DNA from 2 places in the Bradyrhizobium sp. RT6a genome. Region 1 is predicted to be linked to the other one. Evidence: predicted binding sites of a transcription regulator. Region 1 holds the regulator's gene; the other holds the start of a gene.
What was found. The regulator HrcA, encoded in region 1, represses chaperone genes, less so after heat shock. The targets are predictions, from matches to a motif close to GTTAGCACTCNCNNNNNGNGAGTGCTAAC.

Region 1 (7,723 bases):
CGTTGTTTGAGGACTGTGTGTCCTCATGCGTCTTGTAGGTGGGATTCTACTGTGCGTAGTGTGTACGTGATTTCAGTCAGGCTGAAGCTCGTGATTCGAGCCCCTGCTGAAAATACAAAGACCGCCCGGGGTGGAAACCGGACGGCCTTTGGTCAGATGGTCCCCTAGGTCAGGGATCGCCAGTGGGGAGAGCCGGGTCGACTTGGCGGAAGACCGGCTCCCCTCCACGTTGCGAATCGGATGGATCCGAATCGCAGATCAATGGTGGGGCGTCGCTGTTCCGGAGTCCACGCTAATGGCAAGGATTCCTATGTCCGTCCCGCTTTTCCCCAAGCGGGAGACCGTACCTTGACGGATAAAGAAGCAGGAAATCAGGACAATCCATCTCGGGACGAGGTCTTGAGGCGAAGTCCCAAGGGGAAGCCGAACCGCACAAGCCACCGCGCGATACAACCCCGAACTGAAGGCGTAACCCATCATGCTTCCGCGCGCGAAGTTGCTGGTTACGCTTTGCGTACTACGAGATATCGCTACGCCGCGAGATCCGCGACCACTGCGTCCAGCACCGGAAAACCGCTGCTGGTCACGCGCAGCCGACCCGTTGCATCCACCGTGATCGCGCCTTCTTCGCGCAGCAGCGTGATGCGCTTGGGATCGAGCGAGCGGCCAGACAGCGCGCGGTAGCGCTCGGGGTCGATGCCCTCGGCGAGGCGCAACCCCATCAGCAGGAATTCGTCGGCGCGTTCTTCGCTGTTGAGGAGGTCGTCGGTGACGTTGCCATGGCCGTTGGTCTCGACCCGCATCAGCCAGGCTTCGGGACGCTTCTCGGTGGCGGTTGCGTGCCTGATACCATCGATGTCGAGCCGGCCATGGGCGCCGGGGCCGATGCCGGCATATTCCTCGCCGCGCCAGTAGACCAGATTGTGCCGGCACTCGGCGCCGCGCCGCGCGTGATTTGAAATCTCGTAGGCGGGCAGGCCGAGCTTGTCGCAGGTCTCCTGCGTAACGTCGTAGAGCGCGCGTGCGATCGCCTCATCCGGCGTCTTCAGCTTGCCGGCTTGATGCAGGCCGAAGAACGGCGTGCCTTCTTCGATCGTCAATTGATAGAGCGACAGATGCTCGGCCGCCTCGTCGATCGCGAGACGCAATTCATCGGCCCACATCGCCGGCGTCTGGTCGGGACGGGCATAGATCAGGTCGAACGAATAACGATCGAACGAGCGGCGCGCGATGGCGACGGCATCGAGTGCCTCGCGCGCGCTGTGCATGCGGCCCAGCGCTTTCAGCGAGGCATCGTCGAGCGCCTGCACGCCGAGCGAGACGCGGTTGACGCCGGCGGCGCGATAGCCGGCGAAGCGCGTAGCCTCGACGCTGGTCGGGTTTGCCTCCAGCGTGACTTCGACGTCTTTCGCCACGGTCCAGTGCTTGCCGATGGCGTCGAGCACAGCGCCGACGGTTGCAGGCTGCATGAGCGAGGGCGTTCCGCCGCCGAGAAAGATCGAGGTGACTTCGCGGCCGGGCGAACGTTGCGCGGTCGTTTCGATCTCACGCGCGAATGCTGACGCAAAACGCGCCTCGTCGATCGCGGCGTGGCGAACGTGGCTGTTGAAGTCGCAATAGGGGCACTTCGACAGGCAGAACGGCCAGTGCACGTAGACGCCGAAGGCTTCCTTAGCGCGGCTCAAGGCAGATCTCCGCCAGTTTCACGAAGGCGCGGGCACGGTGCGACAGGCCGAGACCGAGCGGCGGCAGGCCGTGCTTCTCGATGCTCTCCATCTCGCCGAAGGTGCGGCTATGGCCGTCGGGCAAAAACATCGGGTCGTAGCCGAAGCCGGCGGTGCCGCGCGGCGGCCACACCAGCGTGCCGTCGACGCGCGCCTCGACCTCTTCGAGATGATCGTCGGGCCATGCAACGCAGAGCGCGGAAACGAAATGCGCCTTGCGTTTGGCGGGCGTGGTCGCGCCGCGCTCCTGCAACAGCCGCTCGATCCGAGCCATCGCCGCGTCAAAATCCTTGTTCGGCCCGGCCCAGCGCGCCGAATAGATGCCGGGCGCGCCATCGAGCGCGTCGACCACGATGCCGGAATCATCGGCGAAAGATGGCAGCTTCGTCGCCTGCGCTGCCGCGACGGCCTTGATCGCGGCATTGCTGCGGAAATCGTTTCCGGTCTCTTCCGGCTCCGAAAGGCCTAATTCGCCGGCCGACACCGCCTCGATGCCGTAAGGCGCGAGCAGCTCCTTCATCTCGGCGAGCTTGCCGGGATTATGGGTCGCGATGACCAGCTTTCCGGTGATTCGGCGATGCATCGGCCTATTGACTACGCTACCGCCAGTTTCTGCAAGTCCACGAGACGCGCGACGCCCTTGCGCGCCAGCGCCATCAGAGCCAGGAACTCGGCTTCCGTGAACGGCTCGCGTTCCGCGGTGCCCTGGACTTCGATGATGCGGCCATCGCCCGTCATGACGAAATTGGCGTCGGTATCGGCTTCGGAGTCCTCGGCATAGTCGAGGTCGAGCACCGGCGTGCCCTTGTAGATGCCGCAGGAGATCGCGGCGACGTTGTCGCGCAACACATTGGCCTTGACCATGTTGCGCGCCTTCATCCAGGTGATGCAATCGGCGAGGGCGACCCAGGCCCCGGTGATCGAGGCCGTGCGGGTGCCGCCGTCGGCCTGCAGCACGTCGCAATCGACCGTGATCTGGCGCTCACCGAGCGCTTCGAGATTAATGATGGTGCGAAGCGAGCGTCCGATCAGGCGCTGAATTTCGACGGTGCGGCCGCTCTGCTTTCCGGCGGAGGCCTCGCGGCGGGTGCGTTCCGAGGTCGCGCGCGGCAGCATGCCGTATTCGGCGGTGACCCAGCCGCGGCCCTGGCCCTTCAGCCATGGCGGCAGGCGGTCTTCCAGCGTGGCGGTGACCAGCACGTGGGTGTCGCCGAACTTCACCAGGCACGAGCCTTCCGCATATTTGACCACGCCGCGCTCCAGCGTCACGGGGCGCAGTTCGTCGGGCGCACGGCGGCTTGGCCGCATGGGAAATCCTCCAAAACTCTCGGAAAGGGGCTGTTGGCGGTGCTTGTAGGTGGGGTGAGGGTGGGCGGCAAGGGGGAAGATCGAGGCCTTATTCACCCCCGATTTTCAATCCGCGAACGCCACGCTTGTCAGAAGCCGCAGGGATAGACAAATTACCTGTATCTGAGAGGAGTTACCGTCTGTGGCCCATCACGATCCGATCCATCTGATCGCGCCGCGCGCGGGCCTCGCCCAGCTCAACGAGCGTTCCCGCGACATCTTTCGTCAAATCGTCGAAAGCTACCTCGCGACGGGGGAGCCGGTGGGCTCGCGCAATATTTCGCGCCTGATTGCCATGCCGCTGTCGCCCGCCTCGGTCCGCAACGTCATGGCCGACCTGGAACAGCTCGGCCTGATCTACGCCCCGCATACCTCCGCCGGCCGGCTGCCGACGGAACTCGGCCTGCGGTTCTTCGTCGACGCCCTGATGCAGGTCGGCGACCTCAATGACAGTGAGCGGCAGGCGATCCAGAGCCAGTTGACCTCCGTCGGCCACGCGCAATCGGTCGAGGCTGCGCTCGAGGAGGCATTGACGCGACTCTCCGGCCTGACCCGCGCAGCCGCCGTCGTGCTGACGCCGAAATCCAATGCGCGGCTGAAACATATCGAATTCGTCCGCTTGGAACCGGAAAAGGCATTGGTGATCCTGGTCGGCGAGGACGGGCAGGTCGAAAACCGCGTGCTGACGCTCCCGCCGGGGGTTCCATCCTCGGCGCTGACTGAAGCCGGTAACTTCCTCAATGCACGTATCCGTGGCCGGACCCTGGCCGAGGCCCGGCTGGAGCTCGAGACCGCGCTCGGAGAGGCGCGGACCGAGCTCGATCAGCTGACGCACAAGGTGATCTCGGCCGGTATCGCCAGCTGGTCGGGCGGCGAAAACGAGGATCGCCAGCTGATCGTTCGCGGCCACGCCAATCTGCTCGAAGATTTGCATGCGCTGGAGGATCTCGAGCGCGTTCGCCTGCTCTTCGACGATCTCGAGACCAAGCGTGGCGTGATCGACCTGCTCGGCCGGGCCGAAACCGCGGAAGGCGTGCGAATCTTCATCGGCAGTGAGAACAAGCTGTTCTCGCTGTCGGGCTCGTCCACCATCATCTCGCCCTATCGGGATGCCGCCGGCCATATCGTCGGCGTTTTGGGCGTGATCGGGCCGACACGGCTGAATTATGCCCGCGTGATCCCGACCGTGGACTACGCTGCCCGCATCGTCAGCCGGCTCCTGGGGGGCTGACCGGCGTCTCTCCCGATCACGGGCGCTTGATTTTCGGCGCCCGAAGCACGATATCCGGGCCAGAAACCCCCTGAGACGAATGCGAAAAGAGAGCCGATGACCGATCGAGACCGGCAACCCGAAGACACGAGTGCTGCGGCCGGCGAGCCCGTGGTGTCAAAACCCTACATCATGCCCGACGATCCCGAGCCCGGCTCGGTCGAGCTCCTGCAGAAGGAAGCCGCCGAGGCGCGCGATCGCATGCTGCGGACGCTGGCCGAGATGGAGAATTTGCGCAAGCGCACCGCCAAAGAGGTCGCAGACTCCAAGCTCTACGGCGTCACGGGCTTTGCCCGCGACGTGCTCGACATCGCCGACAACCTCCAGCGCGCGCTCGATGCCGTTCCGGCCGAAGCTCGTGCGACGGCCGATGCAGGCCTGGCCTCGCTGATCGAGGGCGTCGAGCTGACCGAGCGCTCGCTGCTCAGCGCGCTGGAAAAACACGGCGTGAAGAAATTCGACCCCTTGGGCCAGAAGTTCGATCCGAACTTTCAGCAGGCGATGTTCGAGGTGCCCGATGCGTCGGTGCCCGCAGGCACCGTCGTGCAGGTCATGCAGGCCGGCTACACCATCGGCGAGCGCGTGCTGCGTCCCGCCCTGGTCGGTGTCGCCAAGGGCGGCGCCAAGGCCGCGCCCGCCAACAGCAACGAGCCGAACGGCGCGGCCAACTGATCGATCCTCATGGTGAGGAGGCGCGCGCGAAGGGTGCGCTCCTCAGGATGAGGGTCTGGCAGTTCGGTCGCGCCTCTTACGCGCTCGCCGCGATATCCGCGGACTGAATCCGCTTCACGCCGGCCTTGGCCATATCGGCCCAGGCTTTTGCGAGCGAGCCCTGATTGTCGATGCCGCGGCAGGCGTCTTCCACCACATAGACCTCGAAGCCCGCCTTGCGCGCGTCGAGCGCGGTCCAGGCGACGCAGAAATCCGTCGCCAGCCCCGCGACGAAGACGCGCTTGATCTTTCGCCCCTTCAGATAGCCGGCAAGGCCGGTCGAGGTCTTGCCGTCGGCTTCGAGAAAGGCCGAATAGCTGTCGACGTCCTTGTGAAAACCCTTGCGGATGATGAGCTCGGCGTGCGGGATCGCAAGGTCCTTCGACAGCGCGGCGCCGTCGGTGCCCTGCACGCAATGGTCTGGCCACAGCACCTGCTTGCCGTAGGGAAGATCGACGGTCTCGAACGGCTTCTTGCCGGCGTGGACTGACGCGAAGGAAATATGGCCTTGCGTGTGCCAGTCCTGCGTCATCACCACGTTCGAAAACGCTTTCGAGATCTTGTTGATGACGGGGACCACCTGCTCGCCTTCCTTCACGGCAAGGCTGCCGCCGGGAAGGAAGCAGTTCTGTACGTCGATCACGAGCAGCGCGGATGCATCGTCCGGCTTGATCGATGCAGCTGCCAGAATTGCGGTTGGCGCGAGGGCCACGAGAGCGCTCGTCCCGAGCGCCGCCAAGACTTGTCGCCGATCCAGCATCATTCGCCTCCCTCTAGGATGAACTCAACGGAAGGGGAGCCTAGTTCCGTTCGTATACGAACAGAAGCCCGAAAATGCAGCCGGCTTTGGTGAGTCGTTGGGCTGCTGACCGGATATCATCGTCGTCCCGGCGTAGGCCGGGACGACGGTTAGTGTCGGGTCAGCCCTTCGGCTGGATGCCGTCGCGGACCGCGCGGAAGCGGGTGAAGGCGGCCGGCCACTGCTCGCGCGGGGCGCTGGCGATGATGCGCAGCGAGGCGCCGCCGCTGCTGAAGCGGATCCACTGCACCACGGTCACCGGCGTCTTGTCCTTGCCGCTGACGCCGTCGATCCGGGTCTCGAAACCCTGCTGGCCGCTGATGCGGATCGGCTCGGACATGGTGACGCGCGACTCCCGCACGCCGGGAATCTGGAGCGCCGCCTCCTGGGCGAAGCGGGCGCGGTCGTCGGCCTGCTGCGGGGTGGCGCCGATCACGCCGAGGATCATGAATGGCTTCGATTCATAGCCGGTACTCTCGTCGCCGTCGGCCAGGATGATGCTCGAGCCCGGCGCCAGCGTGCGAACGTCCTTGAAGTCGGCGAGATCGGTGATCTTGAACGGCATCAGCGCGATCTGCTCTTCGGCCGAGACCTGCTTGCGGGTGACGACGCTCGCGAACATCTGCCGCACCGCCTCGTCGGTGTAGATCTTGATCGCATTCTCCGGGATCTGCACCGCGACATAGCCGGAGAAGCCGGCGCCCGGCACGATCATCGAATAGCGCCGCACCGGCGTCTCGCCGGCCTTGCCGCTCTCAGTGGTGAAATAGGCAAGACCGGCGGGCGTCTCGATCTTGTCCTGCTTGACGCCGTTGGCTCCGGCCGGATTGGAGTTGAAGGCGCTCACGACTTCGCCATAGGCCGCCGGCGGCAGCTCTGTGATCAGCACCTTGACGCTGCCGTCCTCGCTCTCGAAGCCGGGAAAGGTCTTGGCCGTGTTAAGACCGACCAATGGCACCATGCCGAGGCGCAAGCCAGGCGGGAAAACGGCGTCGGCAGCCAGAGCCGGAAGCGCAGAGGCGACGAGGAGGGCGAGCGCAGCGAGGGGGCGGATCAGCTTCATGGGCACTCTGATTGGTTCACATTGAGGCCGTTCGATGGTGGCCGGCCGGTCGCTTTGTCGCGCGAGGCAGCCCGATGACGAGCCCGGCCGGCTGCCCGCCTTTTAGCGGGTTTGGACTTGCCGCAACAGGGCGGGGCGGAATGCGGTAGCCGATGCCGCCGATCGCGGCACCTGTTAATAATTCCTCACCCGCAAGGGCGGTGCAGCCCGGATATGTTCTTCCAAAACCCAATGTTTTCACGGCCGAAACTTGCGTTCGGTCCTTGCGGGCACCTCCCCCCCTCCTATATGACCCCCAACCATCGCAATATCGCGAATGTTTGATCTTAGGGGGTTTCGGTTCGGGTGCCTTCTGGGCCCAGCCAGCCTGCCGCAAAAACAAGGATATAGGACCATGGGAAAGGTCATCGGGATCGACCTCGGCACCACGAATTCGTGCGTCGCCGTAATGGATGGCAAGAACGCCAAAGTCATCGAGAATTCCGAAGGCATGCGCACGACGCCTTCGATCGTCGCCGTGACGGACGACGGTGAGCGCCTCGTCGGCCAGCCGGCCAAGCGCCAGGCCGTCACCAATCCCGAGCGCACGTTCTTCGCAGTGAAGCGCCTGATCGGCCGCCGCTACGACGACCCGATGGTCGAGAAGGACAAGAAGCTCGTTCCGTACAAGATCGTGAAGGCTTCCAACGGCGACGCCTGGGTCGAGGCCGACGGCCAGACCTACTCGCCCTCGCAGGTCTCGGCGTTCATCTTGCAGAAGATGAAGGAGACCGCGGAAGCCCATCTCGGCCAGAAGGTCGACCAGGCCG
Region 2 (7,723 bases), on a different contig from region 1:
GTTGCCCTGAAGGCGGTGGTTGCCGGCTCCACCTGCGGCGTGGATGACGGTGCGAAGGCCAAGCGCTGGCGCGAGACGCTGCCGAACGGCGCGTCCTACGTCACGCAGGACTGCGTCGACAACGGCTACTACGACAACACCGACGTCTATACCGTACCGCCGGGCCATTTCTTCGTGCTCGGGGACAATCGCGACAACTCGAGCGACAGCCGCGTGATGTCGTCGATCGGATTCGTGCCGATGGACAATCTGGTCGGCAAGGTGACGCGGATATTCTGGTCGCTCGACCAACACGGCGAGCCGCATCTGGAGCGGCTGGGGAAGGTGTGGTGAGGCCCGCCCGCCATCCCGGGGGCATTGCGCGGCGCCTGCATGACATGAGTTCGTATCCTGGATGGAGCGCAGCGTAATCCAGGAGAACTGCCTGCGCCGGACACCGTGCCCCGGATTGCGCGGCGCTCCATCCGGGCTAAGGGCTGTGATCATGGGGCGCGCGAAGCGATCCTGCAAAAACAAAAACCCCGGCATCGCTGCCGGGGTTTCGCATTTTGTCGTTTGCCGGAATGGCTGGACTTAGAAGTCCATGCCGCCCATGCCGCCGCCCGGGGGCATCGCCGGACCGGCGCCGCCCTTCTTGGGCAACTCGGCGACCATGGCTTCCGTGGTGATCAGGAGCGCCGCAACCGAGGCTGCGTTCTGGATCGCGGTACGGACCACCTTGGTCGGGTCGATGATGCCCTTCTTGACGAGATCGACATATTCGCCGGTCTGGGAGTCGAAGCCGTAGGCGTACGACTTGTTCTCGAGGACCTTGCCGACGATCACGGAGCCGTCTTCACCGGCGTTGATCGCGATCTGGCGAGCGGGCGCGGAGAGCGCCTTGCGCACGATCTCGACGCCGGTCTTCTGGTCGTCGTTCTTGGTGCGCAGGCCCTTGAGCTGCTCGGAGGCACGGAGCAGGGCGACGCCGCCGCCCGGAACGATACCTTCCTCGACCGCAGCGCGGGTCGCATGCATCGCGTCATCAACGCGATCCTTGCGCTCCTTCACCTCGACCTCGGTCGCGCCGCCGACGCGGATCACCGCGACGCCGCCCGCGAGCTTGGCAAGACGCTCCTGGAGCTTCTCACGGTCGTAGTCCGAGGTGGTCTCCTCGATCTGCGCCTTGATCTGCGCCACGCGCGCTTCGATGTCGGCCTTCTTGCCGGCGCCGTTGACGATCGTGGTGTTCTCCTTGTCGATCATCACCTTCTTGGCGCGACCGAGCATGTTGAGCGTGACGTTCTCGAGCTTGATGCCGAGATCTTCCGAGATCGCTTGGCCGCCGGTCAGGATCGCGATGTCCTGCAGCATGGCCTTGCGGCGATCGCCGAAGCCCGGAGCCTTGACGGCCGCGACCTTGAGGCCGCCACGCAGACGGTTCACGACCAGGGTCGCAAGCGCTTCGCCTTCGACGTCCTCGGCGACGATCACCAGCGGCTTGCCGGTCTGCACCACGGCCTCGAGCAGCGGGAGCAGCTCGTTCAGCGAGGAGAGCTTCTTCTCGTTGATGAGGATGTAGGCGTCGTCCATCTCAACGCGCATCTTGTCGGCGTTGGTGACGAAGTAGGGCGAGATGTAGCCGCGGTCGAACTGCATGCCCTCGACGACGTCGAGCTCGGTCTCGAGCGACTTGGCTTCCTCGACGGTGATGACACCCTCGTTGCCGACCTTCTTCATGGCGTCGGCGAGGAACTTGCCGATCTCCGCGTCACCGTTGGCCGAGATGGTCCCGACCTGGGCGATCTCGTCGTTCGAGGTGACCTTCTTGGAGTTCTTGACGAGGTCCGCAACGACGGCTTCGACCGCGAGGTCGATACCGCGCTTCAGGTCCATCGGATTCATGCCGGCGGCAACCGACTTGGCGCCTTCGCGCACGATCGCCTGGGCCAGCACGGTGGCGGTGGTGGTGCCGTCGCCGGCCGCGTCAGCGGACTTCGAAGCGACTTCGCGCACCATCTGCGCGCCCATGTTCTCGAACTTGTCCTCGAGCTCGATCTCCTTGGCGACGGTGACGCCGTCCTTGGTGATGCGGGGAGCGCCGAACGACTTGTCGAGCACGACGTTGCGGCCCTTCGGACCGAGCGTGACCTTCACCGCGTTGGCGAGAATGTCGACGCCGCGAAGCATCTTGTCGCGCGCATCGACGGAGAATTTGACTTCTTTAGCTGCCATCTGGATTTTTTCCTTAGGTGTTTAACTGGATAAGAGAGGGGCTCTTAGGCCGCCTTCTTCTTGGAAGCGGGGACGTCGAGGACGCCCATGATGTCGCTTTCCTTCATGATCAGCAGGTCGACGTTGTCGATCTTGACCTCGGTGCCGGACCACTTGCCGAACAGCACGCGGTCGCCGACCTTCAGGTCGATCGGGATCAGCTTGCCAGCTTCGTCGCGGCCACCCGGGCCGACGGCGACGATCTCGCCCTGCGAGGGCTTTTCCTTCGCCGTGTCGGGAATGATGATGCCGCCAGCGGTCTTCTCTTCTGCGTCGATGCGCTTGACCACGACGCGGTCGTGAAGCGGACGGAAATTCATGCAGTTCTCCTAAGCTTTTGCACGAGTTGGGAATTTTGGATTGTTAGCAGTCTGTGCCGGCGAGTGCTAGCACAGGCACAGCTGAGATAAGGCAGGATTTTGGCGGGAGCAAGGGCTTGTAGCAGAAAAATAGCACTCGGAAGCGCTGCCTGCCAAAATCTCTTTCCATCGTTAATCGCGCTCGGCGCCCGTACTAGCAGGGAGCCGCATCTGCTGCTAACGCATTGAATTTCAACAGCTTGTTAAACTTTTGGGCTTGAGATGGATTGTCAGTTTGCGTCACATTTCACTCATGTGAGCGCATCTCCACCGGGTGGCTCGTAGGGCGCGTACCGGAAAGCCACCCCTTGAATATGCGCTCCTGCAAAGGAGGTTGGCATGGTCTCGCGAGTTGGGGTTGTTTCCGACGACTTCCGGAAACAGGTGCTGGGTTACGGGCTGACGACGGCCGAAATTCTCTACCGGATGCCGGATCATCGCTCGCTGCTCCAGACCTATGTCTGGCAGAACTACGACATGTTTCCGAAATTTCCAGCGCTGACGGATTTCCTGGCGTTCTGGCAGAAGAAGCTCGACGGTCCGCTATTCTCGGTCACGGTCGCGCATTCCAAGCTGATCAAGCCGGCCGAGCTGCGCGCGGTGGACGGCGTATTCCGGTTGCATTGAAGGCGAGCGCGGTGCTGTACGGCGGGTTAGCCTCAGCGAAGCCCACCGTGCTTCAACGGTTGCGGAAAGAACTGGTGGGTTACGTGAGCGCTAACCCACCCCAGGATCTCGCATTCTGTGCTAGCCTCTCCCCATAACAACAGGGGAGACCGCCCATGACCAAGAAAGCAAAATCGCGTAGCGCATCGCAGGCGGCGGTGAAGAAGCGAAGCGGGGCCAAACCCGCCGCACGATCCTCGGCGCGCAAGGCGGTGAAGGCGAAAGCCCGCACGACAACGGCAAAGTCATCCGTCAAGAAACCGGCGCGGCCCAAGCAGCGCATTGCGATCAGCCACCACCGCGAGGAAGACTTTAAGGCCGACGGCCTCCGTACCTACGCGAAGTATCGCGATCTCGGCATCGCCGCCGCGAGCCACGGCCTCGCGCAGGCGCACGTGATCCGGCTGCAAGGCCCTTGCAATCCGGACGAGGTGTCGAAGCTGCACTTCCACGACGTCGAATTCCAGATGGTCTACGTGCTCAAGGGCTGGGTGAAGACCTATATGGACGGAGAGGGCGAGACGCTGATGAAGGAAGGCAGCGCCTGGACCCAGCCGCCGAAGATCAAGCACATGATCCTGGACTATTCGGACGACGTCGAGCTGCTTGAGGTGATCCTGCCGGCGGAGTTCAGGACGGTGGAGTTGAAGGCGTAGGCGAGGCGGAGATCAGCCGCGGTCGTTGCAATAGCGTTTCCACATCGCGCGATAGGCATCGTCCACCGCTTGCGCGTATGAGACGGGGTTGCCGGCGGCGGCAGCCCTGATCTGCCCGGGCAGTTCGCCGCGCAACTTATCGAGCTCGCCGATCTGCAACCCACGGCTCGCTGCGATTTCGACATAGGCCTCGTCGCTCTCCGCGACCCACTCCGGCAGGCCCAGCGCGGTGAGGATGGAACCGGCAGCACGGCTTGGCAGGCTGTGACCGAGCTTCGCCACCACCGGCACGCCCATCTGCAAGGCTTCCCACGTGCTGACGCCGCCATTCTGCGGGAATGGATCGAGGCCAATATCGACGCGATTGAACGCTGCCAGATGTTCGTCTCGTGACGTGGCTCCGAGCAGATCGACGCGTTCGGCCGGCAGCCGGCAAGCGGCAAACCGCGCCAGCAGATTGTCGCGGACCAGCTGAGCGTCCAGCGCAGTATCCTTGATCAGCAGTCGCGAACCCGGCACCCGCTCGAGAATCCTGGACCAGACTTCCACCGCCTCGTTCGAAATCTTGCTGATGCGGTTGAAAACACCGAATGTGATGAAGCCGTTCGCAATCGCCGGCGTCGGCGCCCGAGCAATCCCGGCCGGCAGCGGCGCCAACGTCACGAAGCACGGCAGGTCTACGATGGTCTCCGCAAACAGGTGCCGAACCGCGACAGGTATCGCGACCGGGTCCGAGAATAGATAATCGATCGTTGGCAACCCGGTGCCGGTACCGTGGCCCCAGCCATGCGCCTGGACAGGTGCCGGCTTGCGCGCAAACACACCGAGGCGGTTTCCGCTGGTATGGCCGGACAGATCGATCAGGATATCGACGCCATCGGCGCGGATCTGAGCGGCAAGGCGATCGTCGGACCATTGCGAGGCGTCGCGCCAGCGATCGGCGATCCCCTGAAATTCGCGAGTCGTCGCATCCGTTTTCGCTGAACAAGCATAGCACACGATCTCGAACTGTGCCCGATCATGGTGCTGTAGGACCGGCTTGAAAATGAACGCCGCTGAATGTGTGTGAAAATCCGACGAGACATAACCCAGCACCAGACGGCGATTTGGATCGCGGCTGTTCTCATGCGGTGCCGCCGCTGCCGAAGCGATCTTCGCACCAATCTGCTCCCACCATACATGTCGCGCTTGCTGATGCTGCGCAACGCTGGCGTCCGCCACAAAATCGAGGGTGAATATCTTGCTCGAGATCGTGCTCTGATCAGGCTCGATGTCGATAGCTCTGTCGAAACTGGCGAGGGCTTCGTCGACCCGGCCAAGTGCCGCGAGACATTGGCCGAGCAGGCTGTGAGCCTGAGCGAAGCCGGGATCGGTCGCGAGAGCCTTCTCGCAATCGGACAGTGCTTCGGCAACTTGCCGGGTCAGGAGCAAGATACTGGCCCGCCACAGCCACCCATTCGCGTCGCCGGGTGCAAGCGCGATTGCTCGATTGCAATCCGCCATGGCTTCATCAAATCGCTGAAGTTCTCGCAAAGCAACGGCGCGGGTCGACAACGCCGAGGCATAGTCAGGCTTGACCGATAGCGCGCGGTTTAAGCTTGCGATCGCCTCGTCATAGGCGCGCAGACGGCAGAGCGCCCAACCCCGGCCGTTATGGGCTTCGGAAAGTCTTCCGTCGATTGAGAGCGCCTTGTCGTAGCTCTCGAGCGCTTCCTGGTAAAGTTCGAGGGCCGCGCTCGCGTTCCCGAGATTGGATAGCGCTAAGGCGTAATTGGGTCGCAAGGCCAGGGCCTTCCGATAGCTCTCGCGGGCATCGTTGTGACGTTTTAGCCCGTTGAGCGCGACGCCCAAACTCATATGAGCTTCGGCAGATCGCGGATCCACGGCAACCGCTCGGCTCAGCAGAACTTGAGCTTGCTGATAGTTTTTGGCTTCGGACTCCAAAGCGCCGAGCAGATGCAGCGCGATGAATTGGTTGGGCGCGAGATCCAGGAGTTCGCGATAGGCCGTCTTGGCCTCGGGGAGAAGTCCCGCCTTGTGCAGCTGGAGGGCGCGCGCGAGCAACGGCGTCACCTCGGCTTTTTGCCGCTTCTGAAGCCGGGCATTTTGAAATGCCCGCTGGCCTGCGCTGTTGCTCATGAATCAATCCCACCCGAATCTCCCGACGAGATTAACATGGAAGGATTGTCACGATTGCGCTGCGCTCCATCGGAGCTGCGAGGGCGCCAGCCTCACACAAGCTTCACGAAGCCCGATCGCGTTGATTTCCTCGCGGCGGATCGGCCCACTACCGCTCGAGATAGCCCAATTCCGCGCTCATGACCTTGCGAGCATATTCGCTGAAGGCATCGATCAACCGGGCGCGCGCGGCATAAGGTGGATAGAGCAGTGCGATCGTAACGGGGACAGCCGGGTTGAAGGGGCGCGTGATCAGAGCCGCGCCAGAGCTTTCGTCATGCGCGGCAATCGGGTTGATGATGCTAATGCCGAGGCCCGCCGCGACCAGGGCACAGACCGATGCGCCCAGATCGGTCTCCGCAACGATGCGGCGCGTGACGCCTGCCTGCGCGAAGATCGTATCGATGCGATCGTAGAGTGGACTCCCCGTGGCGAAGGAGATGAAGGGCTCGTTGGCGAAATCGCCAGGGCGCAGCGTCTTCTTCTGCGCAAGACGATGTGCCTTCGGCATGATCGCGACGCAACGCGTCTTGAGCACCGGCTCGACGTGCACCCCCGCAACCTCGCCGTAGAGCATCGCCAATCCGGTGTCGCAAAGCCCGGAACTGACCCAGTCGTGCACGGCGCTCGCCGTGCCGGATCGGATCGAGATCATCACATGCGGATAGTCCACCTTGAAGCGTGCCGCGATGCGCGTCAGCAGCCCGCCGGCCAGGCGCGGCATCGCCGCAACGCTTAACCGACCCATACCGAACGAGCGGATGCTGGCTGCGCTGGCCTCCAGTCCCGCCAAGCCGATGAAAGTCTTCTCGACCTCCTGGAAAAAGCGCGATCCGTCCACCGTCGAGCGGAGCCGGCCGCCACTGCGGTCGAACAGCGGGAATTGTGTGATCGCTTCCAGCTGTCCGATCAGGCGGCTGATCTGGGGTTGCGAGGTATGCATGCGCTGAGCCGCCTGCGTCATCGATCCCGTCACGAAGACCGCCCGAAAAGCCTCCACATGCTTCAGGCCCATGCGTCTGGTGGCCATATCAAATCCGTATAGGAGAGTATGAAACTGGAATTTCATCAGATCGAGCTTTTGGACGATAGTCCAGAGCATGAAGCTGTTCGCACGGAGCTGTCCTGTGGGTGCTCACCCACCGTGGACGGACATTCGCGACAAGAGGGGACATATGAAAGCGACAATGATCAAGGCACTGGCCGCGGCGACTGTCGCTGGTGTTCTTCTTTCCAGCGAGGCCATGGCGCAGGGTGCGAGCCGGCTGGACAAGATCCGTGAGAGCGGCTCGATCACGTTGGGGTACCCCGAGACCTCGGTGCCCTTCGCCTATCTCGACGGTAACCAGAAGCCGATCGGTTACACCGTGGAAATCTGTGAACAGGTGGTGCAGGCGATCAAGACGGCCCTCAAGCTCCCCAAGCTCGAGATTCGCTATAACCCCATAACCTCGGCGACACGTATTCAGCTGCTCGCCAACGGGACGATCGATCTCGAATGCGGCAACACGACCAATAATGTCGAGCGGCACAAACTCGTTGCCTTTGCTCCCACCACCTTCGTTGCGCAGGTTGTTCTCGTCGCGCGCAAGGATGGCGAGGTCGATGTCA

Region 2: ABIC03_RS12475 (co-chaperone GroES) is a predicted target of HrcA. The motif match lies at 2,616-2,644, and genes of this name have one in related genera.

The regions. Positions count from the first base shown of each region.
Region 1 covers NZ_JBEPQC010000009.1:46,771-54,493, forward strand. Annotated here, with positions in the region: gene hemW (radical SAM family heme chaperone HemW) at 531-1,685, opposite strand; gene rdgB (RdgB/HAM1 family non-canonical purine NTP pyrophosphatase) at 1,672-2,307, opposite strand; gene rph (ribonuclease PH) at 2,319-3,032, opposite strand; gene hrcA (heat-inducible transcriptional repressor HrcA) at 3,214-4,302, shown strand; gene grpE (nucleotide exchange factor GrpE) at 4,399-5,013, shown strand; gene pncA (bifunctional nicotinamidase/pyrazinamidase) at 5,090-5,812, opposite strand; gene ABIC03_RS32720 (hypothetical protein) at 5,973-6,914, opposite strand; gene dnaK (molecular chaperone DnaK) at 7,309-7,723, shown strand, end outside.
Region 2 covers NZ_JBEPQC010000002.1:564,656-572,378, forward strand. Annotated here, with positions in the region: gene lepB (signal peptidase I) at 1-333, shown strand, start outside; gene groL (chaperonin GroEL) at 574-2,214, opposite strand; gene ABIC03_RS12475 (co-chaperone GroES) at 2,259-2,573, opposite strand; gene ABIC03_RS12480 (usg protein) at 2,952-3,239, shown strand; gene ABIC03_RS12485 (cupin domain-containing protein) at 3,395-3,934, shown strand; gene ABIC03_RS12490 (O-linked N-acetylglucosamine transferase, SPINDLY family protein) at 3,947-6,073, opposite strand; gene ABIC03_RS12495 (LysR substrate-binding domain-containing protein) at 6,222-7,142, opposite strand; gene ABIC03_RS12500 (amino acid ABC transporter substrate-binding protein) at 7,213-7,723, shown strand, end outside.